4 regions of the Pseudomonas sp. Seg1 genome follow, and region 4 is predicted to be linked to each of the others. Evidence: predicted binding sites of a transcription regulator. Region 4 holds the regulator's gene; each other region holds the start of a gene.
The links. The regulator sigma-54, encoded in region 4, starts transcription at its own class of promoters, with help from an activator protein. The targets are predictions, from matches to a motif close to ANTGGCATNNANNTTGCTNT.
Positions count from the first base shown of each region.

Region 1: KI231_RS07995 (flagellar basal body rod protein FlgF) is a predicted target of sigma-54. The motif match lies at 1,601-1,620, and genes of this name have one in related genera.
Region 2: KI231_RS09500 (CmpA/NrtA family ABC transporter substrate-binding protein) is a predicted target of sigma-54. The motif match lies at 2,073-2,092, and genes of this name have one in related genera.
Region 3: glnA (glutamate--ammonia ligase) is a predicted target of sigma-54. The motif match lies at 1,285-1,304, and genes of this name have one in related genera.

Region 1 is NZ_AP021903.1:1,792,169-1,795,282, forward strand. It holds gene KI231_RS07990 (sigma-54-dependent phenylalanine hydroxylase transcriptional regulator PhhR) at 1-1,319, shown strand, start outside; gene KI231_RS07995 (flagellar basal body rod protein FlgF) at 1,675-2,415, shown strand; gene flgG (flagellar basal-body rod protein FlgG) at 2,461-3,114, shown strand, end outside.
Region 2 is NZ_AP021903.1:2,120,740-2,123,853, forward strand. It holds gene KI231_RS09495 (ANTAR domain-containing response regulator) at 155-730, opposite strand; gene KI231_RS09500 (CmpA/NrtA family ABC transporter substrate-binding protein) at 746-1,957, opposite strand; gene KI231_RS09505 (quinone-dependent dihydroorotate dehydrogenase) at 2,181-3,114, shown strand, end outside.
Region 3 is NZ_AP021903.1:410,958-414,071, forward strand. It holds gene glnA (glutamate--ammonia ligase) at 1-1,190, opposite strand, end outside; gene thiI (tRNA uracil 4-sulfurtransferase ThiI) at 1,519-2,973, shown strand; gene typA (translational GTPase TypA) at 3,113-3,114, shown strand, end outside.
Region 4 is NZ_AP021903.1:1,063,181-1,066,294, forward strand. It holds gene rapZ (RNase adapter RapZ) at 1-44, opposite strand, end outside; gene ptsN (PTS IIA-like nitrogen regulatory protein PtsN) at 47-511, opposite strand; gene hpf (ribosome hibernation-promoting factor, HPF/YfiA family) at 523-831, opposite strand; gene KI231_RS04530 (RNA polymerase factor sigma-54) at 905-2,398, opposite strand; gene lptB (LPS export ABC transporter ATP-binding protein) at 2,585-3,114, opposite strand, start outside.

The sequences.
Region 1 (3,114 bases), 730 kb from region 4:
TGGAATTGAATGCGCTGCTCGGTGCGCTGGAATTCCCGGTGTTGTCGATCGACATGGGCGGCTCGATCGTTGCCGCCAACCGTGCGGCGGCGCAATTGCTCGGCGTGCGGGTCGATGAAGTGCCGGGGATTCCGCTGTCGCGCTATGCCGAGGATTTCGATTTGCCGGAGTTGGTGCGCGCCAATAAATCCCGAATCAACGGCATGCGGGTCAAGGTCAAGGGCGACATCTTTCTCGCTGACATCGCGCCGCTGCAATCCGAACACGACGACAGCGAAGCCATGGCCGGTGCAGTGCTGACCTTGCACCGCGCCGACCGCGTCGGTGAGCGCATCTATAACGTGCGCAAGCAGGAGTTGCGTGGCTTCGACAGCATCTTCCAGAGTTCGAAAGTCATGGCGGCGGTGGTGCGCGAAGCGCGGCGCATGGCGCCGCTGGATGCGCCGTTATTGATAGAAGGTGAAACCGGCACCGGCAAGGAGTTGTTGGCGCGTGCCTGTCACCTCGCCAGTCCGCGTGGGCAGTCGCCGTTGATGGCGCTCAACTGCGCAGGGCTGCCGGAGTCGATGGCCGAGACCGAATTGTTCGGCTACGGCCCGGGTGCCTTCGAAGGTGCACGGGCGGAAGGCAAGCTCGGGCTACTGGAACTGACGGCGGGCGGCACGTTGTTTCTCGATGGCGTCGGTGAAATGAGTCCGCGCTTGCAGGTGAAATTGCTGCGCTTTCTGCAGGACGGTTGCTTCCGTCGTGTAGGCAGTGATGAAGAGGTTTATCTGGACGTACGGGTGATCTGCGCAACCCAGGTCGACTTGTCCGAGCTGTGCGCGCGTGGCGAGTTTCGCCAGGATCTGTATCACCGCTTGAATGTGCTTTCGCTGCATATTCCCCCGCTGCGCGAATGCCTCGACGGTTTGACGCCATTGGTCGAGCACTTTCTGGATCAGGCCAGCCGGCAGATCGGTTGTTCGCTGCCGAAACTCGCGCCGGCGGCGATGGATCGGCTCAGCCATTACCACTGGCCGGGCAATGTGCGGCAGTTGGAGAACGTGCTGTTTCAGGCGGTTTCGTTGTGTGATGGCGGCACGGTAAAGGCTGAGCATATCCGCCTGCCGGATTACGGCGTGCGTCAGCCGCTTGGCGATTTTTCGCTGGAGGGTGGGCTGGACGAGATTGTCGGGCGGTTTGAGAAAGCGGTGCTGGAGCGACTGTATTCAGAGCATCCGAGCAGTCGGCAACTGGGTAAGCGGCTGGGGGTTTCGCACACCACCATCGCCAACAAACTCCGCGAATATGAAGTGGGCAAAGATCCTGAAAGCTAAGTGGACCCCTGTGGCGAGGGGATTTATCCCCGATGGGCTGCGAAGCAGCCCCAAGGCCGCTTAACTTGATGTATCAGCTGAACCGCATTCATCGGTATCGGGGCGGCTTCGCCACCCATCGGGGATAAATCCCCTCGCCACAGGGTTATTCGCCCAGCCCGAGATCGGGATTGCCGCCTAGCGGCATGACACCGCCGGTTTTTCGTCTTCGATACATTTCCCCTATCCCCGCAAAATCCCCCAAGTCCTTTGTTTACCGGGCCGCGAGCCGCCAGAAAAAAGTTGGTCTGCAAATTGCTTATGGCTCAGCAGTACAGCGGTGGGCGGCAAACGTCCGGCATGCAGAGGAAAGAGTGTGGACAAGTACCTTTATGTGGCAATGACCGGCGCCAGCCAGAACGCGCTGGCGCAGAAGGCTCATGCCAACAACCTGGCGAACATCTCCACCAACGGTTTTCAGCGCGACCTGGAGCAGGCGCGTTCGATGCCGGTGTTCGGTGACAGCTTTCCGGCGCGCGCGTTTGCCATGAGCGAACGGCCCGCCACTGATTTCACGCCGGGCTCGCTGGTGCAGACCGGGCGTGACCTCGACGTCGCGGTGACCGGCAACGGCTTCATCGCCGTGCAGAACCCCAACGGCGGCGAAAGCTACGTGCGCACCGGCAGCCTCAATATCGACGCCCTCGGCGTGTTGCGTGCCGGCAACGGCATGCCGGTGATGGGCAATGGCGGTCCGATCGCCGTGCCGCCCGAGCAGCAGGTCGAAGTCGGTGAAGACGGCACCATCAGTATTCGTGCGATGGGCGAAGGCCCGCGCGTCATGGCGGAAGTCGACCGGATCAAACTGGTCAACCCGGACATCAAGAGCATGAACAAGGGCCTCGACGGCTCGATCTACACCAAGGACGGCCAGCCTGCGCCGGCCGATGCCAACGTCAAACTGGTGTCGGGTTTCCTGGAATCGAGCAACGTCAATGCCGTGGAAGAGATGACCTCGGTGCTGGCTCTGGCCAAGCAGTTCGAGTTGCACGTCAAGATGATGAACACCGCCAAAGACGACGACCAGGCCATGGCTCGGGTCTTGCAGATCAGCTAATTATCAGAACGTCGCGCCGTAAAACAGGCGCACGAGGAGAATCGAATGCTTCCGGCTCTATGGGTTGCCAAAACTGGTCTGTCCGCTCAGGACACCAACCTGACCACCATTTCCAACAACCTGGCGAACGTCTCGACCACGGGTTTCAAACGTGACCGCGCCGAGTTCCAGGACCTGCTGTATCAGATCAAACGTCAGCCAGGCGCCCAGTCGACCCAGGACAGCGAACTGCCGTCGGGTCTGCAAGTGGGTACTGGTGTGCGCATCGTCGGCACGCAGAAAAACTTCACCGCCGGCAGCCTGCAAACCACCGAGCAGCCGCTGGACATGGCCATCGACGGTCGCGGTTTCTTCCAGATCCTGCAGCCGGACGGCACCACGTCCTACACCCGTGACGGTACTTTCCACCTCGACTCCAACGGCCAGATCGTCAACGCCAGCGGTTTCGCTCTGGAACCGGCCATCGTCATTCCGAACGATGCCCAGACCTTCACCGTGGGTCGCGACGGCACCGTGTCGATCTCCGTTGCCGGCAACCCTGCCGCCCAGGTGATCGGCAACCTGCAAACCGCCGATTTCATCAACCCGGCCGGGCTGCAAGCCGTGGGTAACAACCTGTTCCTCGAAACCGCTGCTTCCGGTGCGCCGCAAGTCGGTACTCCGGGCCTGAACGGTTTCGGCACCACGCTGCAGAACACC
Region 2 (3,114 bases), 1.1 Mb from region 4:
CTGATTCGCCGGGTGGGGCGAGCGGGTGAGCGACGTCTTTGTCGTGGGTGGGGCAACCGCCGTTGGTTACCTGTGCGTTTTACATAGCGAGATTTGTGCCATCTCTATCCTGATCGTTCCCACGCAAAGCGTGGGAACGATCGGTAGGAGGGGGCTAGCCCAGCAACTCACTCATGGCAATGATCTGCTCCGCCACCTGAATCAGCTTCTGCTGTCGGCTCATCGCCTGGCGGCGCATCAGGGTGTAGGCCTCTTCCTCATTACAATCCTTCATCTTCATCAGCAGCCCTTTAGCCAGCTCAATACGCTTGCGCTCGGCCAGTTGCTGGTCACGGGCCTGAAGCTGTGCGCGCAAGGCCTGATCGCTCTCGAAACGCGCCATCGCCACATCGAGAATCGGCTGCAGGCGTTGTGCGTGGATCCCCTCGACGATGTAGGCACTGACCCCGGATTTGATCGCCTGCCTCATCACCCCCGGGTCATGTTCGTCGGTAAACATCACGATCGGCCGTGGCTGGTCGCGACTGACCAGTACCACTTGCTCCATGACATCGCGGCTCGGTGACTCGGTATCGATCAGGATCACGTCCGGGCGCACTGTTTCGACGCGTGCCGGCAAATCAATGGTCAGACCTGACTCGTCGATTACCTCGAAACCGGCCTCGGTCAGCGCGGCTTTCAGACGTCCGACTTTTTTCGCCGTGTCGTTGATCAGCAGAATGCGCAACATGTTCGTGGGCTCCTTTCAGCGGCGAGCGAGCAGGGGAGCGTCGTCGCTCAAGGCGTGCAGCTTGAAACTGCGTGCGTATCCGGCCGGGTCGCTGCCGTCCCAGACTTTGCCGTCGAGCAACTGGCTGCTGCGCATGTCGGTGCCCCACGCGGCGACGCCGACAGCGGTTGCCGCGTCGCGGTAGATATCCAGCTGCTGAACCTGACGGGCGACGGCAAGGTAGTCCGGATCCTCACGCAGCAAACCCCAGCGGCGGAACTGGGTCATGAACCACATACCGTCCGACAGATACGGCAGATTTACCTCGCCGTTACCATGGAAGCGCAGCGCGTGCGGATCCTGCCAGCGGTTGCCGAGGCCATCGGCGTAATCACCAAGAAAACGCGGTTCGATGCAGGACATCGGCGCGTCCAGATATTCCGGCGCACTGAGCAACTGCGCGGTGCTGCGGCGATTTTCCGGACTGTCGTCGATGAAACGGCTGGCTTCGAGGATCGCCATCACCAGCGCCCGCGCCGTGTTCGGGTATTGCTCGATAAATTCGCGGGTGCAACCAAGGACTTTTTCCGGGTGATCGGGCCAGATGGTCTGGCTGGTGGCCAAGGTGAAACCGAGATCCTGCTGCACCGCGCTGGCGGCCCACGGTTCGCCGACGCAAAAGCCGTCGATGCGCCCGGCTTGCAGGTGCGCGACCATTTGCGGCGGCGGCACCACCACGCTATCGACATCCTGTAGCGGATGAATGCCCTGACTCGCCAGCCAGTAATAAAGCCACATGGCATGGGTGCCGGTGGGAAAGGTCTGCGCGAAGGTGAGTTTTGCGCGGCTTTGGTGCACGTGCCCGTCGAGCGCTTCAGGGCTGGTCACGCCGAGATTTTGCAGGCCGTGGGAGAGGTTGAGGCTTTGACCATTCTGGTTAAGGCCCATCAATACCGCCATGTCGGTCGACGCCACGCCGCCAATGCCCAGGTGCACCGCGTAGATCAGGCCGTATAGGCTGTGGGCGGCATCCAGTTCGCCGCTGACCAGTTTGTCGCGCAAACCGGCCCAGGAGGTCTGGCGTTTGAGGTTCAGGGTCAGCCCGTAAGGCTGGGCAAAGCCCTGTGTGGCCGCGACGACGACCGAGGCGCAATCGCTCAGGGCCATGAAGCCCAGGTTGATCGCGGTTTTTTCCGGGGCATCGCTGCCATTGACCCAGGCCAGCGGCCCTACCGAAGGTTCATTCATACAACGCCACCTCGAAAAAAAGCGCCGCCACAGACTTTGCGCAGGCAAAACCCGAAGACGACGCCATTGTCCTTGCGCGCCTGCCTTCGTTGGCCCGCGCGCTGATAGCCAGGAGAGTGCAAGGCATATGCCAGTGCCTGCGATTTGTGCGTGCGCCTCGCGCCGCAGGTCGATGCCCGGCTATAATCGCCGCCTCTTTTCGCCGCCCGAGTCATTGCCGCCCATGTACACCCTGGCCCGTCAGCTGTTGTTCAAACTTTCCCCGGAAACCTCCCACGATCTGTCGCTGGATCTGATCGGCGCGGGTGGGCGTTTGGGCTTAAACGGCTTGCTGTGCAAGGCCCCGGCAAAAATGCCGGTGACCGTGATGGGGCTGGAATTTCCCAACCCGGTGGGGCTGGCGGCCGGTCTGGACAAGAACGGCGCCGCCATCGATGGCTTCGCGCAGCTGGGTTTCGGTTTTGTCGAAATCGGCACCGTGACCCCGCGTCCGCAGCCAGGCAACCCGAAACCACGGATCTTCCGCCTGCCGGAAGCCGAGGCGATCATCAACCGCATGGGCTTCAACAACCTCGGTGTGGATAACCTGCTGGCACGGGTGGCTGCGGCGAAATACCAAGGCGTGCTGGGTATCAACATCGGCAAGAACTTCGATACCCCGGTCGAGCGCGCAGTGGACGATTACCTGATCTGCCTGGACAAGGTCTACGCCCACGCCAGTTACATCACGGTCAACGTCAGCTCGCCGAACACCCCGGGGCTGCGCAGTCTGCAGTTCGGTGATTCGCTAAAACAATTGCTGGCAGACCTGGCCACCCGTCGCGTCGAACTGGCGCTGCGTCACGGCAAGCATGTGCCGCTGGCGATCAAGATTGCCCCGGACATGACTGACGAAGAAACCGCGCAAGTCGCCCAGGCCCTGATCGAAACCGGGATGGACGCGGTGATCGCTACCAACACCACCTTGAGCCGTGTCGGTGTTGAAGGAATGGAACATGGCGACGAGGCGGGCGGTTTGTCTGGCGCGCCAGTGCGTGAGAAGAGCACGAATACCGTGAAGGTGCTGGCGGGTGAACTGGGTGGTCGTCTGCCGATCATCGCGGCGGGCGGCATCACCGAAGGCAAGCACGCGGCCGAGAAAATTCTTGCCGGTGCCA
Region 3 (3,114 bases), 650 kb from region 4:
TACAGGTTTTTGTCAGCGGCATCGCCTGGGTGGATCTTGTTCTGGATACCGTCCAGACCGGCCATCAGCAGTGCTGCGAATGCCAGGTACGGGTTGGCAGCCGGATCCGGGAAACGCGCTTCGATACGACGGCCACGTGGGCTGTTGACGTAAGGAATGCGGATCGAGGCGGAACGGTTGCGAGCCGAGTAGGCCAGCATTACCGGAGCTTCGAAGCCTGGCACCAGACGCTTGTAGGAGTTGGTGGCCGGGTTGGTGAAGCCGTTCAGTGCCTTACCGTGCTTGATGATGCCGCCGATGAAGTACAGGGCGGTTTCGGACAGGCCGGCATAGCCTTCGCCAGCGAAGGTGTTCTTGCCATCTTTGGCGATGGACATGTGTACGTGCATGCCCGAACCGTTGTCGCCGTACAGTGGCTTCGGCATGAAGGTCGCGGTGCGGCCGTAAGCGTCAGCGACGTTGTGTACAACGTATTTCAGAGTCTGAACTTCGTCAGCTTTCTTCACCAGGGTGTTGAACTTGACACCGATTTCGTTCTGACCGGCAGTCGCCACTTCGTGGTGGTGAACTTCAACGGTCTGGCCCATTTCTTCCAGTGCGTTGCACATGGCAGTACGGATTTCGTGGTCGTGGTCGAACGGCGGAACCGGGAAGTAGCCACCTTTGACGCCTGGACGGTGGCCTTTGTTGCCGCCTTCGATGTCCTGGTCGGACATCCACGAACCTTGTTCGGAGTAGATCTTGAACATCGAGCCGGAGATGTCCGACTTGAACTTCACTTCGTCGAAGATGAAGAATTCTGGCTCTGGGCCAGCGAAGACGGTGTCACCGATACCGGTGGTCTTCAGGTATTCCTCGGCGCGGTGAGCGATGGCGCGTGGGTCACGATCGTAACCTTGCATGGTCGACGGTTCGATGATGTCGCAGACCAGGATCAGGGTCGCGTCTTCGGTGAACGGGTCGAGCACGGCAGTGTCGTCGTCCGGCAGCAGGATCATGTCGGAGGCTTCGATGCCTTTCCAGCCAGCGATGGAGGAACCGTCGAACATCTTGCCGACTTCGAAGAAGTCGTCTTCCAGCGCATCGCGAGCCGGCATGGTCACGTGGTGCTGAGTGCCTTTGGTGTCCGTGAAGCGCAGATCAATCCACTTGACGTCATGATCTTTGATGAGTTGAACCGACTTCGACATAGTGTCCTCCGGGTGGCTTAGGGCTTGGTAGTGGATGCCCTTAATATGGGTGATGCCGGCGCAGATAGTCTGCCAAGGCAACCTGCCTCACAAGGGAGCAAATTGCATGCCAGTGCCCCAGCATGGGTTTTTTGCCCCAAATTCACGCTTATTAAGGTGCAAACCGTCTTAAAGCGTAAATTCTCGCCCTCTAATGTGGCGTCACAATCGAAAAATGACCTGTTTTGGTGCGTGCAAAACCTTCTGCACATTAACTGGTTAAACCTTGAGCAATTTCCGCTATAATCCGCGCCCCCCTTTTTCGGCTGGCCCTGCGCGCGCTGTTTTCATGAAACTAATCGTAAAAGTCTTCCCCGAGATCACCATCAAGAGTCGACCTGTCCGGACGAAATTTATCCGCCAGTTGGCCAAAAACATCCGCGCCGTGCTCCGCGATCTGGACCCGGCTGTGGTGGTGAACGGTGTGTGGGACAACCTCGAGCTGGAAACCCGTGTCACCGACGCCAAAGCCTTGAAAGAGATGGGCGAGCGCCTGACCTGCATGCCGGGCATCGCGCACTTTCTGCAGATCGACGAGTACCCGCTGGGGGACTTCGACGACATCACCGAAAAGTGCAAACAGCACTACGGTGATGCGCTGGCCGGAAAGATTTTCTCGGTGCGCTGCAAGCGTGCAGGCAAGCATGCGTTCAGCTCGATGGACGTCGAAAAATACGTCGGCAGCAAGCTGCGTCGTGAATGCGGTGCTGCCGGAATCGACCTGAAAGCGCCGGAAATCGAAGTCCGCATCGAAGTTCGCGACAAACGGTTGTTTGTGATCCACAGCCAGCACAACGGCATCGGCGGTTACCCGCTGGGTGCGTTGGAGCAGACGCTGGTATTGATGTCCGGCGGCTTTGATTCGACTGTTGCGGCCTACCAGATCATGCGTCGCGGCCTGATGGCGCACTTCTGCTTCTTCAATCTGGGCGGGCGTGCCCACGAATTGGGCGTGATGGAAGTCGCGCATTTCATCTGGAAGAAGTACGGCAGTTCGCAACGCGTGCTATTTGTCAGTGTTCCGTTCGAAGAAGTGTTGGGCGAAATTCTCGGCAAAGTCGATAACAGTCATATGGGCGTCGTATTGAAGCGTATGATGTTGCGCGCGTCCTCGGCCATTGCCGACCGATTGCACATCGATGCGCTGGTCACGGGTGAGGCGATCTCCCAGGTATCGAGCCAGACCTTGCCGAACCTGTCGGTGATCGATTGTGTAACTGACAAACTGGTCCTGCGCCCACTGATCGTCGCCCACAAGCAGGACATCATCGACACGGCCAACGAGATCGGCACCGCCGATTTCGCCCGGCACATGCCGGAATACTGCGGGGTGATCTCGGTTAACCCGAAGACCGCTGCCAAGCGTGGCCGCGTCGAACACGAAGAGAAAGAATTCGACATGGCGGTGCTCGAGCGTGCGCTCGCCAACGCCAAACTGGTCGCCATCGATCGAGTCATCGACGAATTGGGCCAGGATTTGCAAATTGAAGAAGTCGGCGAAGCGCTGGCCGGTCAGATCGTCATCGACATCCGTCACCCGGACGCCGCTGAAGACGAACCGCTGGAGCTTGCCGGCATAGAGGTACAGACGATGCCGTTCTATGCAGTGAACGCACGTTTCAAGGAACTGGACCCTACTCGCCAGTACCTGCTGTATTGCGACAAAGGCGTGATGAGTCGCCTGCATGCCCACCATTTGCTCAGTGAGGGGCATGCCAATGTGCGCGTTTATCGACCGAGCTAAGTGCCCGGGGCTGTTTGCCTGTGGCCTGCGTCACCGGCCCCCCGACACCGCCGTCAAGCTGTAACGGCCATGCCGGACACTACTGCTAATCGCTGCCAAGACTTGTCAGCAAACCGAATCCTCTGATCGAGATACACAAGT
Region 4 (3,114 bases):
CTTTTACCCGAGCCGGAACGGCCACTGACGATGATCAAGCGCATGATTACTGCCCGTTTTGCTCGTCCAGTACGACCTGGTACAAGGCTTCGTTGCTCGGAGCGCTGCGCAGCTTATCGCGCACGTCCTTTCGATCGAGCATGCTGGCGATCTGGCGCAGCAACTCCAGATGGGCATCGGTAGCCGCTTCCGGGACCAGCAGAACGAACAGCAGGTCAACCGGGGCGCCGTCGATGGCATCGAAATCGATAGGGGCTTCAAGGTGCATCAAGGCGCTGATTGGCGACTGGCAACCCTTGAGGCGGCAGTGAGGAATGGCGATGCCGTTGCCGAAACCGGTAGAGCCGAGTTTCTCACGGGCGATCAGGGCCTCGAAGACATCTTGCATCTCCAGATCCGGCACTTCGCGGGCGATCAGGTTGGCAATTTGTTCGAGGGCTTTCTTTTTACTGCCGCCCGGCACGTTCACCAGGGAACGGCCGGGGGTCAGGATACTTTCAAGTCGGATCATGGAATGGGGGGTTATCGACCGGTGGCGCCCTGTAGCAGGCTCTGGGTCTTTTCCTTATGCTTTTTGAGTTGTTTATCCAGCTTGTCGGTCAAGGCGTCGATCGCCGCGTACATATCGGTATGTTCCGCATTGGCGACCACTTCGCTGCCGGGTATATGCAAGGTGGCTTCGATTTTCTGCTTCAGCTTTTCGACGCACATCGTGACTTGCACGTTGGTGATCTTGTCGAAATGTCGTTCCAGTCGTTGGAGTTTTTCCTCGATGTAGGAACGCAGAGGTTGGGTCACTTCCAGTTGGTGTCCACTGATGTTGACTTGCATACAGCTTCTCCTTCGTTGCCAGTGCATAAAGCGGCAGGCTGGATAGCCTGCCACTGGAACGCTGTAACGTGGCTTACATCAACCGCTTGCGTTCGCTCGAAGGCGCGATCCCTAAGGACTCGCGGTACTTGGCGACGGTGCGGCGAGCCACCTGAATGCCTTGTGCCTCCAGTAAACCAGCGATCTTGCTGTCACTCAACGGCTTTTTCTGATTTTCCGCCGCAACCAGTTTTTTGATGATCGCGCGGATCGCCGTGGACGAGCATTCACCGCCTTCGGAGGTGCTGACGTGGCTGGAGAAAAAGTATTTCAGTTCATAAATACCACGCGGGGTATGCATGAATTTCTGTGTGGTCACCCGGGAAATCGTCGATTCATGCATGCCGACCGCTTCAGCGATGTCATGCAGGACCAGCGGCTTCATGGCTTCGTCGCCGTATTCCAGGAAGCCGCGCTGATGCTCGACGATCTGGGTGGCCACTTTCATCAGGGTTTCGTTGCGGCTTTGCAGGCTTTTGATGAACCAGCGAGCTTCCTGCAACTGATTGCGCATGAAAGTGTTGTCGGCACTGGTATCGGCGCGACGCACGAAACCGGCGTACTGGGCGTTTACCCGCAGGCGTGGCACTGACTCCTGATTCAGCTCGACCAGCCAGCGCTCGTTGTCCTTGCGCACGATGACGTCCGGGACGACATACTCGGCTTCAGTGGATTCGATCTGCGAGCCTGGACGCGGGTTGAGGCTCTGCACCAGTTCGATGACCTGACGCAGCTCGTCTTCCTTGAGCTTCATGCGGCGCATCAATTGGCTGTAATCACGGCTGCCGAGCAAGTCGATGTAGTCGGTGACCAGGCGCTTCGCTTCGGCCAGCCAAGGGGTCTTGGCCGAGAGCTGACGCAGTTGCAGCAGCAGGCATTCACTGAGGTTGCGGGCGCCAATGCCTGCCGGTTCGAATTGCTGGATGCGGTGCAGGACGGCTTCGATCTCGTCCAGTTCGATGTCCAGTTCCGGATCGAACGCTTCAAGAATCTCCTCGAGGGTTTCGTCCAGGTAGCCCTGATTGTTGATGCAATCGATCAGGGTCACGGCGATCAGTCGATCGGTGTCGGACATCGGTGCGAGGTTCAATTGCCACAGCAGGTGACTTTGCAGACTTTCGCCAGCGGAGGTGCGGGTGGTGAAATCCCACTCGTCGTCATCGCTGGTTGGCAGGCTGCTGGCACTGGTCTGGTAAACGTCCTCCCAGGCCGTATCGACCGGAAGCTCGTTGGGGATACGCTCGCTCCAGTCGCCGTCCTCAAGGTTATCCACCGTTGGGGCGGTTTCCTGATAGGAGGGTTCCTGGATCTCGGTGTTGGGCTTCTGTTCGGCGTTGTCGGCCAGGGGATCGGAGTTGTCGAAGTCGTCGCCTTCTTCCTGGCGTTCGAGCATCGGATTGGATTCCAGGGCCTCCTGGATTTCCTGTTGCAGATCCAGGGTCGACAATTGGAGCAGGCGGATGGCCTGTTGCAGCTGCGGTGTCATCGTCAGCTGCTGGCCCATTCTCAAGACTAGCGATGGTTTCATGGCAGGGGCTTAACACCTTATTCGCCGGCGCTATGCGCCATCCACTACAGGGCGCCGGAGCGCCAAACTTAAGCAAATTATATGCCTGAAACTGAAGTGTTTGCCTAGAGCGCTGTAACAATTAAAGCGTATTAAATCCTGCTTGAATCGATACAGCACCCGGGCGGCTCACCGGGCACTTTGCGCTTACAGGCGGAATTCGTGGCCCAGATACACTTCCTTGACCAGATCGTTGGCCAGGATGGTCGCGGAGTCACCCTCGGCGATCAGTTGACCGTCGTTGACGATGTAGGCGGTTTCGCAGATGTCCAGCGTCTCACGCACGTTGTGGTCGGTGATCAGTACACCGATGCCCTTGGCCTTGAGATGGTGGATGATCTGCTTGATGTCGCCGACCGAAATCGGGTCGACACCGGCGAACGGTTCGTCGAGCAGGATGAATTTTGGCGCAGTCGCCAGAGCGCGGGCGATTTCCACCCGGCGGCGTTCACCACCCGACAGGCTCATGCCGAGGTTGTCGCGGATGTGGCTGATGTGGAATTCCTGCAGCAGGCTTTCCAGCTCTTTGCGACGGCCGGCCTTGTCGAGCTCCTGACGGGTCTCGAGGATGGCCATGATGTTGTCGGCCACCGACAGTTTGCGGAAGATCGATGCTTCTTGCGGCAGATAGCCGATACCGGCCTTGGCGCGGCCATGCATTGGCTGGTGGCTGACGT